4 regions of the Paenibacillus sp. N119s genome follow, and region 2 is predicted to be linked to each of the others. Evidence: riboswitches for the same ligand, from Rfam matches in the RefSeq annotation. Region 2 holds a riboswitch; each other region holds the start of a gene.
The links. Region 2 has a riboswitch for cyclic di-AMP ahead of AC5V8P_RS12345 (3D domain-containing protein). Riboswitches for the same ligand answer to the same signal wherever they lie in the genome.
Positions count from the first base shown of each region.

Region 1: it holds a riboswitch for cyclic di-AMP, as region 2 does, so the genes downstream of both, AC5V8P_RS08435 (resuscitation-promoting factor) here and AC5V8P_RS12345 (3D domain-containing protein) in region 2, are expected to answer to the same signal.
Region 3: it holds a riboswitch for cyclic di-AMP, as region 2 does, so the genes downstream of both, AC5V8P_RS04950 (C40 family peptidase) here and AC5V8P_RS12345 (3D domain-containing protein) in region 2, are expected to answer to the same signal.
Region 4: it holds a riboswitch for cyclic di-AMP, as region 2 does, so the genes downstream of both, AC5V8P_RS00710 (hypothetical protein) here and AC5V8P_RS12345 (3D domain-containing protein) in region 2, are expected to answer to the same signal.

Region 1 is NZ_JCAJRU010000049.1:8,378-12,067, reverse strand. It holds gene AC5V8P_RS08445 (HD domain-containing protein) at 1-394, shown strand, start outside; gene AC5V8P_RS08440 (TatD family hydrolase) at 437-1,207, shown strand; cyclic di-AMP (ydaO/yuaA leader) riboswitch at 1,408-1,688, shown strand; gene AC5V8P_RS08435 (resuscitation-promoting factor) at 1,960-3,111, shown strand; gene rnmV (ribonuclease M5) at 3,258-3,690, shown strand, end outside.
Region 2 is NZ_JCAJRU010000091.1:5,404-9,093, forward strand. It holds gene AC5V8P_RS12335 (ABC transporter substrate-binding protein/permease) at 1-500, shown strand, start outside; gene AC5V8P_RS12340 (amino acid ABC transporter ATP-binding protein) at 487-1,209, shown strand; cyclic di-AMP (ydaO/yuaA leader) riboswitch at 1,449-1,622, shown strand; gene AC5V8P_RS12345 (3D domain-containing protein) at 1,629-2,297, shown strand; gene AC5V8P_RS12350 (polysaccharide deacetylase family protein) at 2,507-3,313, opposite strand; gene AC5V8P_RS12355 (NADH:flavin oxidoreductase/NADH oxidase) at 3,527-3,690, shown strand, end outside.
Region 3 is NZ_JCAJRU010000022.1:4,254-7,943, forward strand. It holds gene AC5V8P_RS04930 (hypothetical protein) at 1-99, shown strand, start outside; gene AC5V8P_RS04935 (4a-hydroxytetrahydrobiopterin dehydratase) at 216-515, shown strand; gene AC5V8P_RS04940 (GNAT family N-acetyltransferase) at 609-1,100, opposite strand; gene AC5V8P_RS04945 (hypothetical protein) at 1,178-1,336, opposite strand; gene AC5V8P_RS04950 (C40 family peptidase) at 1,402-1,902, opposite strand; cyclic di-AMP (ydaO/yuaA leader) riboswitch at 1,909-2,046, opposite strand; gene AC5V8P_RS04955 (hypothetical protein) at 2,323-3,150, opposite strand; gene AC5V8P_RS04960 (M1 family metallopeptidase) at 3,162-3,690, opposite strand, start outside.
Region 4 is NZ_JCAJRU010000002.1:28,182-31,871, forward strand. It holds gene AC5V8P_RS00695 (urease accessory protein UreF) at 1-550, opposite strand, end outside; tRNA gene AC5V8P_RS00700 (tRNA-Leu) at 813-895, shown strand; gene AC5V8P_RS00705 (glutathione peroxidase) at 1,038-1,523, opposite strand; cyclic di-AMP (ydaO/yuaA leader) riboswitch at 1,988-2,159, shown strand; gene AC5V8P_RS00710 (hypothetical protein) at 2,273-2,668, shown strand; gene kdpF (K(+)-transporting ATPase subunit F) at 2,852-2,929, shown strand; gene kdpA (potassium-transporting ATPase subunit KdpA) at 3,071-3,690, shown strand, end outside.

The sequences.
Region 1 (3,690 bases), on a different contig from region 2:
AGAAAAGGACGAAATTTTAAGTGATTTGAGCAGTCGGTTTATGGACCGTAGATTGTATAAATATGTAGAGATTGAAAATATGGATACAGATACCGTTAACCATATTCGAGAGGCTTTGGAAAAGGCTGGATTGGACCCGGAGTATGATCTTGAAATTGATTTTCCGACAGATCTTCCTTATGATGTGTTTCGACAGGGCGGTTCAACGGACAATCAGATTTTGCTGCTCGGACGTCAGGGCGAGGTGCGGGAAATATCTGAAGTTTCGGAAATCGTACGTTCAATAAGTGGTATTCACCGAGGGAAATATCATATGTATTTTCCCCAGAATAAACTGAACGGGGTAAAAGACAGGCTTCCTTCCGAAATAAGTAATTATTTTGTCAAACAATAGACAAATATATAGAAATGTAAGTAAAAAGAGGAGATGAAAACCTTGGATTTATTCGACACTCATACTCACTTGGATGCACCACAATTTGACGAGGATCGTGAAGAAGTTATAGCACGTGCTGTCGAATCAGGAGTAACACGGATGATTAATATCGGATTTAATCGTGAGACCATTCCATCCACCATGAAGCTAGCTGAGACGTATGATTTTATTTATGCGGCCGTTGGATGGCATCCGCAGGATGCTATTACAATGCAGGAAGGGGATTTAGAATGGATTGCATCGTTATGCAGTCATAAAAAGGTTGTAGCGATCGGAGAGATCGGTCTGGATTATTATTGGGATACATCACCAAAGGATGTGCAGCAGCAGGTACTTCGAAATCAAATTGGCCTGGCACGTGAGCTCAACATGCCAATTGTTATCCATAATCGAGATGCACATGAAGATATTGTGAGGATTTTACGGGAGGAAAAGGCGAGCGAGATTGGCGGGGTTATGCACTCCTTTTCAGGGAGCTGGGAGACAGCCAAAATGGTGCTGGATATGGGTTTCCACCTTTCATTCGGCGGGCCTATAACGTTCAAAAATGCCAAGCAGCCAAAAGAGGTGCTGGCCCAGGTTCCGCTGGACCGTCTGCTTATTGAAACGGACTCACCTTACCTGACACCCCATCCGTTTCGCGGGAAACGAAATGAGTCAGCACATGTGAGACTGGTGGCAGAGGCAGCCGCCCAAATTAAGGGAATTACGGTGGAGGAATTGGTATCCATTACTACCCAAAATGCCTTGGAACGATTTGACATTAAGTGAAAAAGCGAAGAAAACAATCAAAATAAAGAGTTAGACGGAGCTAATTATGATTTTGTTGCAGTAAACTCAGGAATATTACAAACTTTTAACCGAATTTTTTAAAAAATGTACTTGAAACCTGCTTTACAACATGCATGCAAACAGGATATCATCTTTTCAGTGAATTGTTGTTGAGTGTAAACATCAACAAATCATTTCATGAACCAGTCTCGCTGAGTCCCTTTTACAGGGAACGGGGGAACCGATATGGCTTACAGTACGTCCGGCGTATGTGCAGGAGAGAATGTCTCTTCAGCAGCCGGCTCGACCGAAATTCAAATCCTGGATGGGATTGAACAGGTAGAGAAGCCGTATTTCGATTTCTTTCTGGGTCTTCGGGGTGAATGTGAAGGCGACCGCCATGAGCGGTTGACCTAAGCTAGGGCGACTCTCTACGTCCGAACCCGACAGCTAACCCCGTAAGCGTAACAAGAGAGAAGCCAACTCGTGCATGAGTTTTCCCGCATATTCACACATGTCGGAAGCCACGAAAGAGCTCTCTAGTCTCTTTCTTTGGCTTTTTTTGTTGTGAATAAAAGAAAATCTGTCATCATACTGTGGTTAAACAGGGGAGGACAGCATGCCGCGAAGACGGGTACATGGTGCAGGACAGTCGCAGTACGGGCTTGTCTTGTAGAAAATCTGTTATAGTCACGTCAACGATCAACTATGTCTTACTCCAGACGGCGGGCTATGTAAGGAGGACGGAGGAAATGGGCATTTTCCGAAAAGGGGAGACCACCCATGAGTCACGCTCATCCAGCATGTCTTACGTATTGCGTTGGAAGCAAGAGAATGTGCGCCAGGCGGTTTTGGTTGCTATTTTTCTAATCGCACTAACGATTATGATTTCAATTCTGATGTACACGCAATCTAAAAAACAAGTCTTTTTTGTCATCGATGGTAAGGCATCTGCGGTAGAAACCCGGGAATCCAAGCTCCAAGATTTGCTCAATGAGCATTCTATTTCACTTCAGCCGCATGATACAATATCCATGCCGCTTAACGGAGCAGTACAGGATGGGGACCGCGTAGTTATTAAACGTGCCAATCAGGTTAGAGTGTCCTCAGGCAATGAGACGAAAAAGCTGTACACAACAGAAAATACAGTAGAGGGTGCGATTCGCACATCGGGCTATAAATTATCATCAATCGATAAAGTTTATCCTGCATTGGATGCCTCTGTTTCGGCTAACATGGACATAAAAATCGTCCGTGTGAAGAAACAGCAGGTTGCACAGAAAAAACAGGTGCCTTATCAAGTCATCAAAACGGCCGATCCAAGTCTCTATAAAGGCGATAATCGAGTCATTCAAAGTGGCAAATCGGGTGTGGTAGTTCAGCATGTTCAAAAGGTATACCATGATGGAAAGCTGGTATCCAAACAGCTGATCAACAAGGAAGTCACACAGAATCGCGTGGATAAGGTAATCGCAGTAGGAACGAAGAAAAAACCGGTCGTTCTGGCTGCTTCCGTTGGCCCTAGAGATGCGGTTAAGGCGACAACGGTAAGTTCGGGCAATGCTGTCCGTAAAGCAGGTATTAATTTTAAATATAGCAAGGTTTTACAAAACGTCTCCATGACGGCGTACTCCTCACAGGAGTCAGGTATCGGTACACGTACGGCCTCCGGCACGCGTGTTACGGAAGGACGTACCATCGCTGTCGATCCGAGTGTAATTCCAATCGGCTGGTGGGTGTATATTGAAGGGGTGGGCTTCCGCCGTGCGGAGGATACCGGTGGCGCCATTAAAGGCCACAAAATCGATGTGTATTATGAGAGTTTGAGCCGGGCTAACCAATTTGGTCGCAAGCACGGTAAAACCGTATATGTGATCGGACCTGTAAAGCCAGAAATCAACTAAAACAGGTTGTGTATGTTGAGGGCAATGCGATAGTATTAACAACATAGTTATGCCATGCTAAGAAGAGGATATCCTCTTCTTATTTTGTTTTCAAAAGCAGGGAAAGATAAATATATGTTGCTGTGTAGCAGTGGAGGTAAATGAAGATGATCAAGGAAGTGATCGTGGTAGAAGGCCGGGATGACACGGTAGCCATTCGCCGTGCTGTCGAGGCAGATACGATAGAAACTGGCGGTTCAGCTATTAATAAAATGACGCTGCGCAAAATTGCATTGGCCCAGGAACGGCGGGGGGTCATTATTTTAACTGACCCCGATCATGCAGGGGAACGTATCCGTAAAATCATTGCCTCCAAGGTCCCGGGCTGCAAGCAGGCTTTTATACCTGAGGCAGAGGCGACGCGCAAAGGGGATATTGGTGTGGAGAATGCCTCGCCAGAAGCCATCAGACATGCCCTCGCGCGGGTACATACGACAGTAGAGGACGCCGAACCACTGATTGAATGGGCAGACTTGATTGACGCTGGACTTATCACTCACCCAAATGCTGCTGCACGCCGAATGGCCTTGGGGAATATAC
Region 2 (3,690 bases):
CCGCATATGTGGAGATCCTGCGCGGAACACCTATGCTGGTACAGCTCATGATCATTCATTATGGAGTTGCTTTGACGCTGGGTGTAAATTTTACGCCACTCCAGTCCGGTATAATTACATTGTCTCTGAATAGTTCGGCATATTTGGCTGAAATTTTCCGTGCGGGTATTCAGGCCGTAGACCGTGGACAGATGGAAGCTGCCCGCTCGCTCGGGATGGGCCGAGGCAAAGCAATGCGTCATGTCATTTTACCGCAAGCATTTAAATCTATATTACCTGCTATTGGTAATGAGTTCATTACCATCATTAAAGAATCATCTATTATTTCGACCATTGGGATGGTGGATATTATGTACCAAGCCCAAGTCATTAAGAATATCACCTATGAAGGATTAAGTCCGTTCGTAATCGCAGCCGCTATTTATTTTGTAATGACGTTCAGCTTATCCAAGCTGTTGGGTTTATGGGAAAGGAAGTTGAGAGCCAGTGATCACCGTTAAACAACTGCGTAAATCGTTTGGTAAAAATGAAATTTTAAAAGGTATTGATATAGATATCGCCAAAGGTGAAGTCGTCGTCATCATCGGCCCGAGTGGTTCAGGAAAAAGTACGTTTTTGCGTTGTTTGAATCTGTTGGAACAGCCAACAGAAGGGGAGATTTTGTTTGAGGGTGAGCCGATTACGGCCCGTGGTCATAACATTAATGCGACCCGGGAGAAAATGGGAATGGTTTTTCAGCATTTTAATCTGTTTCCGCACAAAACGATATTGCAGAATTTGACCCTTGCACCAACGCAGGTGAAAAAGCAGTCGGGGAAAGAAGCAGAGAAAATCGCGCTGGAACTCCTGCGAACCGTAGGTCTTGAGGATAAAAAGAACACCTACCCGAACCAGTTATCCGGCGGTCAAAAGCAACGTATTGCGATAGCACGTGCCTTGGCCATGCAGCCGCACGTAATGCTGTTTGATGAGCCTACTTCTGCTCTGGACCCTGAAATGGTTGGAGAGGTTCTAGATGTAATGAAGAAGCTCGCTGAAGGCGGCATGACGATGGTGATCGTGACACATGAAATGGGCTTTGCCCGTGAGGTAGGGGATCGGATCATCTTTATGGACAACGGGCAAATTATAGAGCAAGGCACGCCAGAGCAAGTTTTTGGTACACCAAGCCATGATCGTACTCGTGACTTTCTTGCTAAAGTACTGTAAGAAAATGCTTTTATAAAATATTGACATAGCCCTTCTTGTGACGATGGTTCACGGAGGGCTTTTCTTTTTTTGTCACCATATCTCCATATTTTCGTAACAAAAAACGGGTTCTTAATGACAAAATTGTAATGAGTGTAGTATGATGTTCAAGGTTCCCAACATTTTCATGCAGATAAGGTTACAAAATTGTGATATTATGCAGGAAGCCAAAACTTACCGAGGCAGCACTTATGATAATAAATACTCAGGTGCTGGACTCAAACTATGGGAAGTGCGGGGGACGTAACAACGGCCATTGTTCCAATACATCATAAAAAGTATGGAATATGACCTAGGGGTGAATTGCGCAAGCATAGGGCTTCTCCTGAGCCCGAATCCGACAGCTAACCTCGCAGGCACAACAGAGGAGGTACATATCTTTGAAACGCTTAAAACATATTGGAAAAGCTATGAAATTTGCGGTGCTTGCCGCAGCAATTGCAGGGCTGGCACAGACAGCTGGAGTAGCAGATGCTGCTTCGCTTCATATTGCTAAAGAAGGCGACACCTTCTTTTTGCTTGCTCAACGTTATGGAGTATCGGTAGATGAGTTGGCGAAGGCTAACCCGAATATTGCAGCCAACAACATATACGCAGGTCTGCAGATTAAAGTGCCAGACGAAAAAAGTGTAGAGGCGGCTTCGGATTCGAAGCCACAGCTTCTTACGGAAAAAGCAACCGCGAATGAGAAGCCAACAATTGAAGCATGGGGTAAGACATTCAATTATAGTAAAGTGGTTGATGTGAAAGCAACAGCATATTCTGCCGCCGCCGATGAAAACGGTAAATGGGGTGCTGTCGATTATTACGGTAATCCGCTTAAGTTAGGTACTATTGCGGTAGACCCGAAAGTCATTCCAATGGGAACCAAGGTACTTGTTACAGGCTATTCCCATCCCGGCTTGCCGGACCATTCTTTTGTGGCCGTGGCCCGTGATCAGGGCAGCGCCATTACCGGGAAGCGGATTGATATCTTTATCCCTGGCAATAAATCATTCGTAAACGACTTTGGTTTTCAAGATGTGAAACTGTACGTCATTGATAAATAACATTCTGCCTAGATGTGTTTTAAATAACATAATAAATATTATGTAAACTTACTATTGTATCGTACAACATATAATTCGTAACTGGGTCGATATTTTATCATGGCTGGTTGCTTATCGCTAAAAAAGGCTGTCTTACAAGCAGAAATATTCTGCTCGTCAAGACAGCCTTTTTACGTAGTTGGAGTTTATCGTCGAAGCTTAGCATACTTTTATTGTCGTTCCGATGTGTGAAGCAGCCGGGGGACTGTGACGAATTTGTAGCCCTTAGCTTTTAGAGAGTGGATTAGGCCCGGCAAGGCTTGGACAGTACCTTGCAAATTAGAACTTTGGCCTCCACCTGCATGCATTAAAATAATGGAACCAGGCCCGGTAGCCGGGATTACGTTACGTTGAATTTGTGTTTTGCTTAATCCCTTCCAGTCTAGAGAATCCACATTCCAATTGACAATCATGTATCCATGACGACGTGCCCACTGGATTTGAGGCTCCGTGATTTCACCGTAGGGCGGTCGTATCAACTTAGGCCGGAAGCCTGCGCTCGCTTCTAAAATGCGTTCTGTTTTTGTAATCTGGTAGCGGAATCGTTCGGGTGTGGCCTTCCTGAAATCCGGATGAGTATAGGAATGATTTCCTATAGCATGACCCTCACGGATGATACGGCGTATGATCCCCGGATGTTTTTCAGCACGATGACCGACGATAAAAAAAGTAGCTTTGATGCCGTTTGCGTGTAATACGTCCAAAACCTGCGGCGTATACCTTGAATCGGGCACATCATCAAAGGTTAAGGCAATTTGGCGGGTGTGCGGGCCGCACATTTTAAAAATGTCCGCATGCTTTTTTCGCAGCATCGCTAAGGTTGGAGCAGCTCGATCTTTTCTTGGATGTTCAGTAGTAGCGGCAGCAGCTTCCTTGGGATGGGGCGTTCCAATATAGGGAGGCGTGTCCGCGTATACGGGAAAACTTGAAAATGCTAGTAACAGCGCTAAACACGGCAAAGCTCTCCTGTACCGCATTTATATTCCCCCTTTCCGTGCAGTGATACCTAGTGGTGCTCTCAGCTATTATGTACCTGTCCTATCAAAATTATGCTGCTGATGGAGTGAAGCCCTACACAACTGAAGATTTCGTAAGTTTTAGTCATACAAAGGATTCGGTATACCGTGATAGCTGGTGTATAATGGGGAGGTTATCTATAACGATACAGACTGAGGGAAGGATGGATAAAAGTGACCGACTTGTTTACTCCTTATCAATTAAAGGGGCTTTCATTAAGAAATCGGATTGTCATGCCCCCCATGTGGCAATACAGCGTGGAGGCCAAGGACGGCAAACCGACGGAATGGCATTATGTCCATTATGTAAGTCGCGCGGTAGGAGGGACTGGGCTCAT
Region 3 (3,690 bases), on a different contig from region 2:
ATCACTGTAGGTAGCGGCGTTGTGATTTATGAGCCGGAGCAGCACCGGATTTATGTACTCATCGGAGATGAGGAGCTGACGTCGGTCCCTTTGATCTAAAGGACGTCTGATGGATTTATCAACGGGGCCGTGGTAATATGTACACCAATATATCGTAGTTTTGGCCGCATGAAGCGGCTGAAAGGCTTCCGTATAAACGGGGAGGAGTTCGTAACATGCCTTTTACACAAGAAGAGATTGAAGCACATCTGGAGAAACTGGAGGGCTGGGAACTAGAAGAAGGACGATGGATCGTTCGGAAATACAATTTTTCCAGTTTTATGAAAGGTATTGCATTCGTGGATGAAGTTGCCGCTATATCTGAGGCATTTAATCACCATCCATTTATTACGATTGATTACAAGACCGTGACTCTGCGTTTGACCTCTTGGGACGATGGCGGTATTATGGCTGTAGATATTAAAGAAGCCCAACAATATAATGAAGCTTTTGAAAAAATGCGCAGCGGTCATTAAGTTTGTAATGATCTGTCGTATATGCTAAAAGCGCCTTCGCTATACAACATCGCGGTTGTATAGCGAAGGCGCTTTTATTTATAAAGCCCGGTTCTAATGTTCAGGATAATATACCATACAATGGAACGGCTTTCTGCCATCTGGAGTCTGGCGCTCATAGGTATCGGTCAGCTCGAATCCAGCTGCCTTATAGGCTCGAATAGCCCGTTGATTCCACGTGAGCACCTCTAGGTCAATCTCATTCTGCGGGTGGCGTCGTCTGGCTTCCTCGGCAATGGCCCGGACAAAGTCGGAGCCTGTGCCATGTCCGCATCTTTCAGGACGCATTCCAAGACCCAGCCGGGTCACACCAACCATAGGAAAATATTGAGCAAATCCCGCAAGCTTATTCTCTGCGTCCAGTACGGCAACATATTGCTCTTGGCGAAGCGTAGGACTCCCAAATTCGACTTCAAGTGCCTTCATTTGTTCCCATGGAAGCCAGCCATATATATTGTAGGGGGGATCATAGCGCCACTCACAGATTTCAGCCGCTTGATGCTCGTCCATCGGCACGATCCGGTAGTTGGATATTGAGGCAGGCACTTTTCCATTCCTCCTTTTGCGTACTTCAATCATTAACAACAGATTGTAGACAAGTTAAAGAGGAATGGCAAGCGTGTTTATTTCGTACCTAAGTCGGGTATACATTCAATAAGAAGGAATTTACCGTTCAATGCTCCCCCAGCGGTGACTGTAAAACCGACGATGTTCGCTAACACTGAAACCTTTTGAGGCGTCAGTTCGTCAGTATTGATAATCATGACTGATGTAGTGGACATAAAAAACCGCAATTCGATTCCGGCCAGAATCAAATTGCGGCTAGGGTTAGCTTGCTGTGCGGTGGTTATTCTACGTTGTCGTCATCAGGAATTTCTGAAGCTACAGAATGGTAAGCGTCTGTGCTCATAATTCTTTTTGCACCGACAAAACGGTTAGCGTAATAATTTTCGTTCAGTGAGCTAACTACTACACCACGTGAAGTCGAGGAGTGGGCGAATTTCCCTTCACCTACGAAGATACCTACATGGGAAATGCCTCTTCCTGTGGTGTTGAAGAACACTAGGTCTCCTGGTCTCATTTCATCACGGGATACAGAAGATCCCATTTTGAATTGTGATCCAGATTGATGCGGCAGTTTAATTCCCAGTTTGTTGAATACATACATTGTGAAGCCGGAGCAATCGAATCCCTCGAGTGTAGTGCCTCCGCTTCTGTAGCTCGTTCCTTTGGCATCTTGGATGACCTGGTCCATCTTGGAGTCTGCGAATGCACTGCCGCCACCGAAAGTAAAGGATGTAAAGGCAATGGCGAGACCCATAGCTGCGATCGTTAGCTTCTTCTTCAAAAAAAATATACCCCTTCCAATTGCCTGCGAGGTTAGCTTAAGGATTCGGTAGAAGGTTCCCCTATGACCACTCTGTTGCGAGATCAATTCACCCAAACTGGTTCCCCCGCTTCCTAGGTGCCAGGAATTAGGCTTAACTTAAGATGTGCACCTTGGAGAGCAGTATTCACGACAACGATGTTTTTAAGATAAAGGTTACAATAAAGATTACAAAGTTGTTACTATCAGTTCACTGCGATTATTGTAACAAAGACAGCAGGCTTTGGCAAATGTTTCATCGCAAAAAGTTACAAAAAAAATCTGTTCCTAACATCGTAGGAACAGATTCTGTTAACAGTATTCAGTTATGTGTCGTGAGGACGGGGAAGAAAAAGTTTTTTTCGACAGCTGAAAATGCAGAAGATAGCATAAAGAGAGGGGTTAACTCCTGCTGGAGATATCGATATGCCATAGTCGGTACTGTGAACTGATATGCCACAGCCTGACTAGACTGGTAACAAAATGATACGATTGCTGGAGAATCAGCGCCAACATACCAGTCCAAATCATCGCCACGGTGCCAAATAGACCGAAGACCAGTAGCACACAAGCACCGAGCAGCAAGGATACGCCGACAGCGGGAAGAAGCTGGCGAAAGAAGGCGAGCAGGGACGATAGTACGGTGTGACCACTGACTGTGCCCAATTGCATATACAGGATGCACTGCCGAATGAACCACCCGTAAGCCATCCACCCAATGGCATAGGGCAACAAATGCAGCAGGTAAGAGGAAGATTGCAGGGTTCCTGCTACAATAGGATAGAGTCTTGGTACCACCCAAAAGGCGGGGAGCAGCAGCAGACCCAACTCGATGATGTAATACAACAGCGATGACATACCATGCCGTTTCATCCCTTTGAAGAAGGACAGGCTTTGCGGTTCAGTTGCATCGGTATACAGGCTTTGATAGATGCCGGCTCTAATAAAGGGTGTGATCAATATACGCAATACGGTTGCCCCTAGTAGTATCCATAAATATACGTGCACTTCTCGGCTGTCCATCAAGGCGATCTGGCCCTCCATCCAAAACAAGGTCCTTCCCAACTCGTTTTGGCTCTGATCCGGATAACGAAGCAGCAGCGGGATGACAGCGGATTGCACCAGCCGATAGAGAAATACCCCCCACAGCAGACGATATAGAAATAAAATGATAACGATATAAAAGCGTATGCGCACTAGCGCCCAGCCTTCTTTTATAACAGTCCGCATCTATAGACACCTCACCATGACAGACTTCCAAGCAGTGTCTCCAACAGCTTGGTTACACCTATACTCCAACGGGTTTGTTGTTTTTCGTTCAATTCAGCCTTCAGGTTATTATTAATATGCTTGTTCTCCAAGGCAATAGTGTATAGAGGATCGACGGCTACAGAGGACACGGGGGAGCTGCTTTTGAGTCGAAAGGTTGTACTTTTGCCCGTACCGTCCCATGCCTTGAATATCGTTGTGCCATCCTTGAAAGTAAATTGAACAGGGATCTTAGGATAATCTGCTCCTTTTTTGCTGAGCGTCACGACTGCTTCATATCCACTCTCCAACTTGCGGTTCATAATGCGATCGACAGAGAAGTCCGCCATCTGGCCGTCATATACATACTGTTCAAAATAGTGGCTCCATGAGCGTCCAGTCACCCTCTCCACAACACGCTGAAAATCCTGTGAGGTCGGATGCTTGAATCGGTACGTCTGGACGTAGGTCCGCATAATTCGGTCCATTTTCTTCATACCCACCTGACGTTCAATGCCTCGT
Region 4 (3,690 bases), on a different contig from region 2:
CGCTGGTCATGCGAGCAATAAGAGAATTTTTTTCCTCGTAAGGAGGATTGAGCAGTCTGAAGGCATCTTCGACACAGAAGGATACCGCTGTGGCAAAATAGCCGTGAATGGTCTGTTCTATATCAGTGTCGAGGAGGAAGTTAATCCAAGTGTGGACAGTAGCAAGTGTGCCGATTGCCTTGTATTGAATGAGTGTGTCTTCCAGTTGGTCAAATTCTAGCCAAGGATAGAGAGCCTTTGTGAGCTTGAGCAGACGCTGACTGGAAAGTCGCGACTCTTTTATATGCTGCGAGGAAGGATGTTGGGTATACAGCATTTTATCAATAAGGGCGATTCGCCAACCGTCATTCTGCTGGATGGCGACATACAGATTTTTGATGGCCATGCCGTCAAGGGTTGTAATGTGAGGATACCACTCGTCCCGCATGTAATGCTCCAGATCTTGTAGACTGTTCAAGTATCCATTGCGGAAACGTTCCTCCAGTCCGTGAAATCGGGTGAAACCACCAACGGGTAGGGAAGGGTCCAACAATAATGCGTAGTTTAGCAATCGGTTACCTTTATGCAGGATGGTTCGCCTCCTTGAAGTGAATACCTATGTAACATTATTTAACTTAATATTGTTTATAATGAGTTAACTTAAATAATTATGTAATATATATTTACATAATTGAATATTTTATGTCAAATAAAATATTCTTATGTCTCATATATGTTATATAAAGTAACATATAAAATAATTATTATATTTCTGTTTACAAATTGTTGCTGAGAGAGTATAATAAATCTGTTGCCTCAATACATTATGACATGCGGTCGTGGTGGAATGGCAGACACGCTATCTTGAGGGGGTAGTGGGCGTACGCCCGTGGAGGTTCGAGTCCTCTCGACCGCATTATGTGCAATACCTAGTTAAAGAGCATCCTGACACGTTTTATGTGAAGGGATGCTTTTTTTTGTTAACTTTCTTTATACATCCCGCCACAGAAGCGACCCATGACAACGGATCGCTCGTTAACTGTTATGAAGAAAGATTGTCAGTTTTCCTGCAAAAGCTTTTCAATATCTCCTGCAAGCTTATCTGGAGTGGTTTGCGGCGCATAACGCTTAAATACATTACCTTTTCGTGTAATTAAGAATTTAGTAAAATTCCATTTGATCGCTTTAGAGCCCAATACGCCCGGAGCAGTGTGGGTCAGGTAACGAAATAAAGGGTGAGCTTGATCACCATTGACATCTGTTTTGGCGAACATCGGAAAGGTCACACCATAATTGAGTTGGCAAAACTCGGAGATCTCCTCGTTGGAACCCGGCTCTTGTTTGGCAAACTGGTTGCTGGGAAATCCCAAAATTTCGAGCCCCTGTTCATGATACTGGTCGTATAGCTCTTGTAGTGCTTTATATTGGGGGGTTAACCCACATTTGCTGGCAGTGTTCACGATAAGAAGAACTTTCCCTTCATATGTGGATAAAGGAATTTGCGCTCCTTGCAGGGTCTGCGCATTATATTCATATACGCTCATGCTATTCCTCCTCGTTCAATAGTCTACAATTAAATTGTAAACAACTCAAGGGGAGGTTGCAAGCCAGGAAGAGTATACAGGCATTGAACTATTGTAAAATCATCTTTTGTTCAAAACGGTAAATTGCGCTTCAAATGGGGCTAATTGAGGAGTTCTTTCTCATAAAAACGGGTTTAATCGGTAATTATCTGGTACATATAGCGTATTTTCTTTCCTTTTTACAATTAAGGAGCAACCATGCCTTACCCTACGCCAATATTGACATGCCTTTCATTTTCAAAAAGGGGTGAAATATAGAGATTTCGAGAGATGTGAGAAGCATAGATGTGTTGTAAGCGTTATTATTAATCTTTTATGCTCTAAAGGTCGATTTATAGCCTTGCTGTTGAGCTTTACAGTCTTCCTTGCACGGGTGTATGATTCAAGACGTAATTTCAAATTAACAACAATGAAGCAACAACGAATTGTCTAAAGCGCTGAATTTTGCAGTTGCAAAAGCGGGGGAACCAACGAACATGTACGGCTTTGAAAGCCGCGTGTCTCATGGGGTGAATTTTTCGGTCAAGTGCCGTAAATAGGGCGACTCTCACGTCCGAATCCGACAGCTAACCTCGTAAGCGTACAGGGAGAGGCAACAAACCGCCGTGTGCAGCCATGGTTTATTTTATCATGGAATGTATGAAGCCGGAGGAAGCCTTTTTCCTTCGGCTTCTTTTTGTTGTCTTTTTATACCGGGAGAGGAGCTACTGATGGAAGGTCGGTTAATTATTGTCACTGCACCGAATGAAGCGGGCAGAAGTTTTGTGAAATTGCTCATGTTCAAAAAATTGGCGTTTGCAGTTCTCACAAACAGTACCCAGGAGGAACGACAGCTCAAAAAAATGGGTGTGGAGCACATTGTGCGCATCAATACGATGCAAGCGGGAAAATGGAATTTTCCTAGTAAAGAAATTGGGAGTGTGTATTTGTTCGAAAACAGCTTGAATTTGACTTGCCGTTTCCTGCAAATATGTCGGCCACTAACATCAGAACCGATCTATGTTATTACGCACGGCTGTAATCCACAAGGAATTTATCGGGGATTGGGAGCGGACCATGTGATCTACACATTGAACGGAGAGGTGGGTTTCTTGCTGAACGGATAAGCACTTATAACATAGCTGGTTTAAGATTTTATGATGGAATCAAAAGGACAATCTGAGGAGCGATACGGAGGATAGGAACATGATGGATTTATACATGCTGCTCGTAATGGCTGTGAGTTATGGAGTGATATTGCTGTTTATACGCTGGTGTGATGTGCAGACCTCAAAAGGAGGGCGAAAAGGATGATCGTTGTGCTAGGGCTCACGGTTATTGTGTTCGTGTATTTAATCTACGCACTCCTGAATCCTGAAAAGTTCTAGTCAACGATAGGATCGAGCAGGCGGGAACAGCAGATCAAGAATGAAGCATCAAGGGCATATTCGCAAACGTGTGCACTCAATGGATGGTCTGAATTAGGTCTGTTGTTCCAAATGCAGGAGCATTTTAAGGAGGAATAGAGGATGGAGCTACTGCAAATTGGAATTGTGATTGTCATATTGCTGCTCTTGGTTAAGCCAGTGGGGACCTATATGTATCACGTATTTTCAAATGAACCGAATCGGACGGATCGGATTTTTGGTGGAACGGAAAAGCTGATTTATAAGGCTATAGGCTTGAAGAAACAGGAAAGCATGCGTTGGACCACATATGCTTTGAGTTTCATTGCAACCAATGTGGTGCTTGCAGGGATCAGCTACCTGCTATTGCGCTTGCAGGCGATACTCCCGGGCAATCCGGTTGGAAACAGTAATATGGAAGCATCATTGGCCTTTAATACCGTAATCAGCTTTATGACCAATACGAATCTCCAGCATTATAGCGGTGAAAGCGGGCTTACGTATCTGACACAGATGGCGTTCGTCACGATGATGATGTTTACTTCGGCTGCATCCGGATTATCGGTTGCTGCAGCTTTTATGAGAGGTTTGACGCGACGTGGTGAAGGGCTGGGCAATTTTTTTCAGGATTTTATTAAAGCCATCATACGGATTTTCCTGCCGCTTGCCTTTGTGCTTACGCTGGTGCTGGTAGGGCTAAAGGTTCCGCAAACGCTACAACCTACGGCGGATATTACAACTTT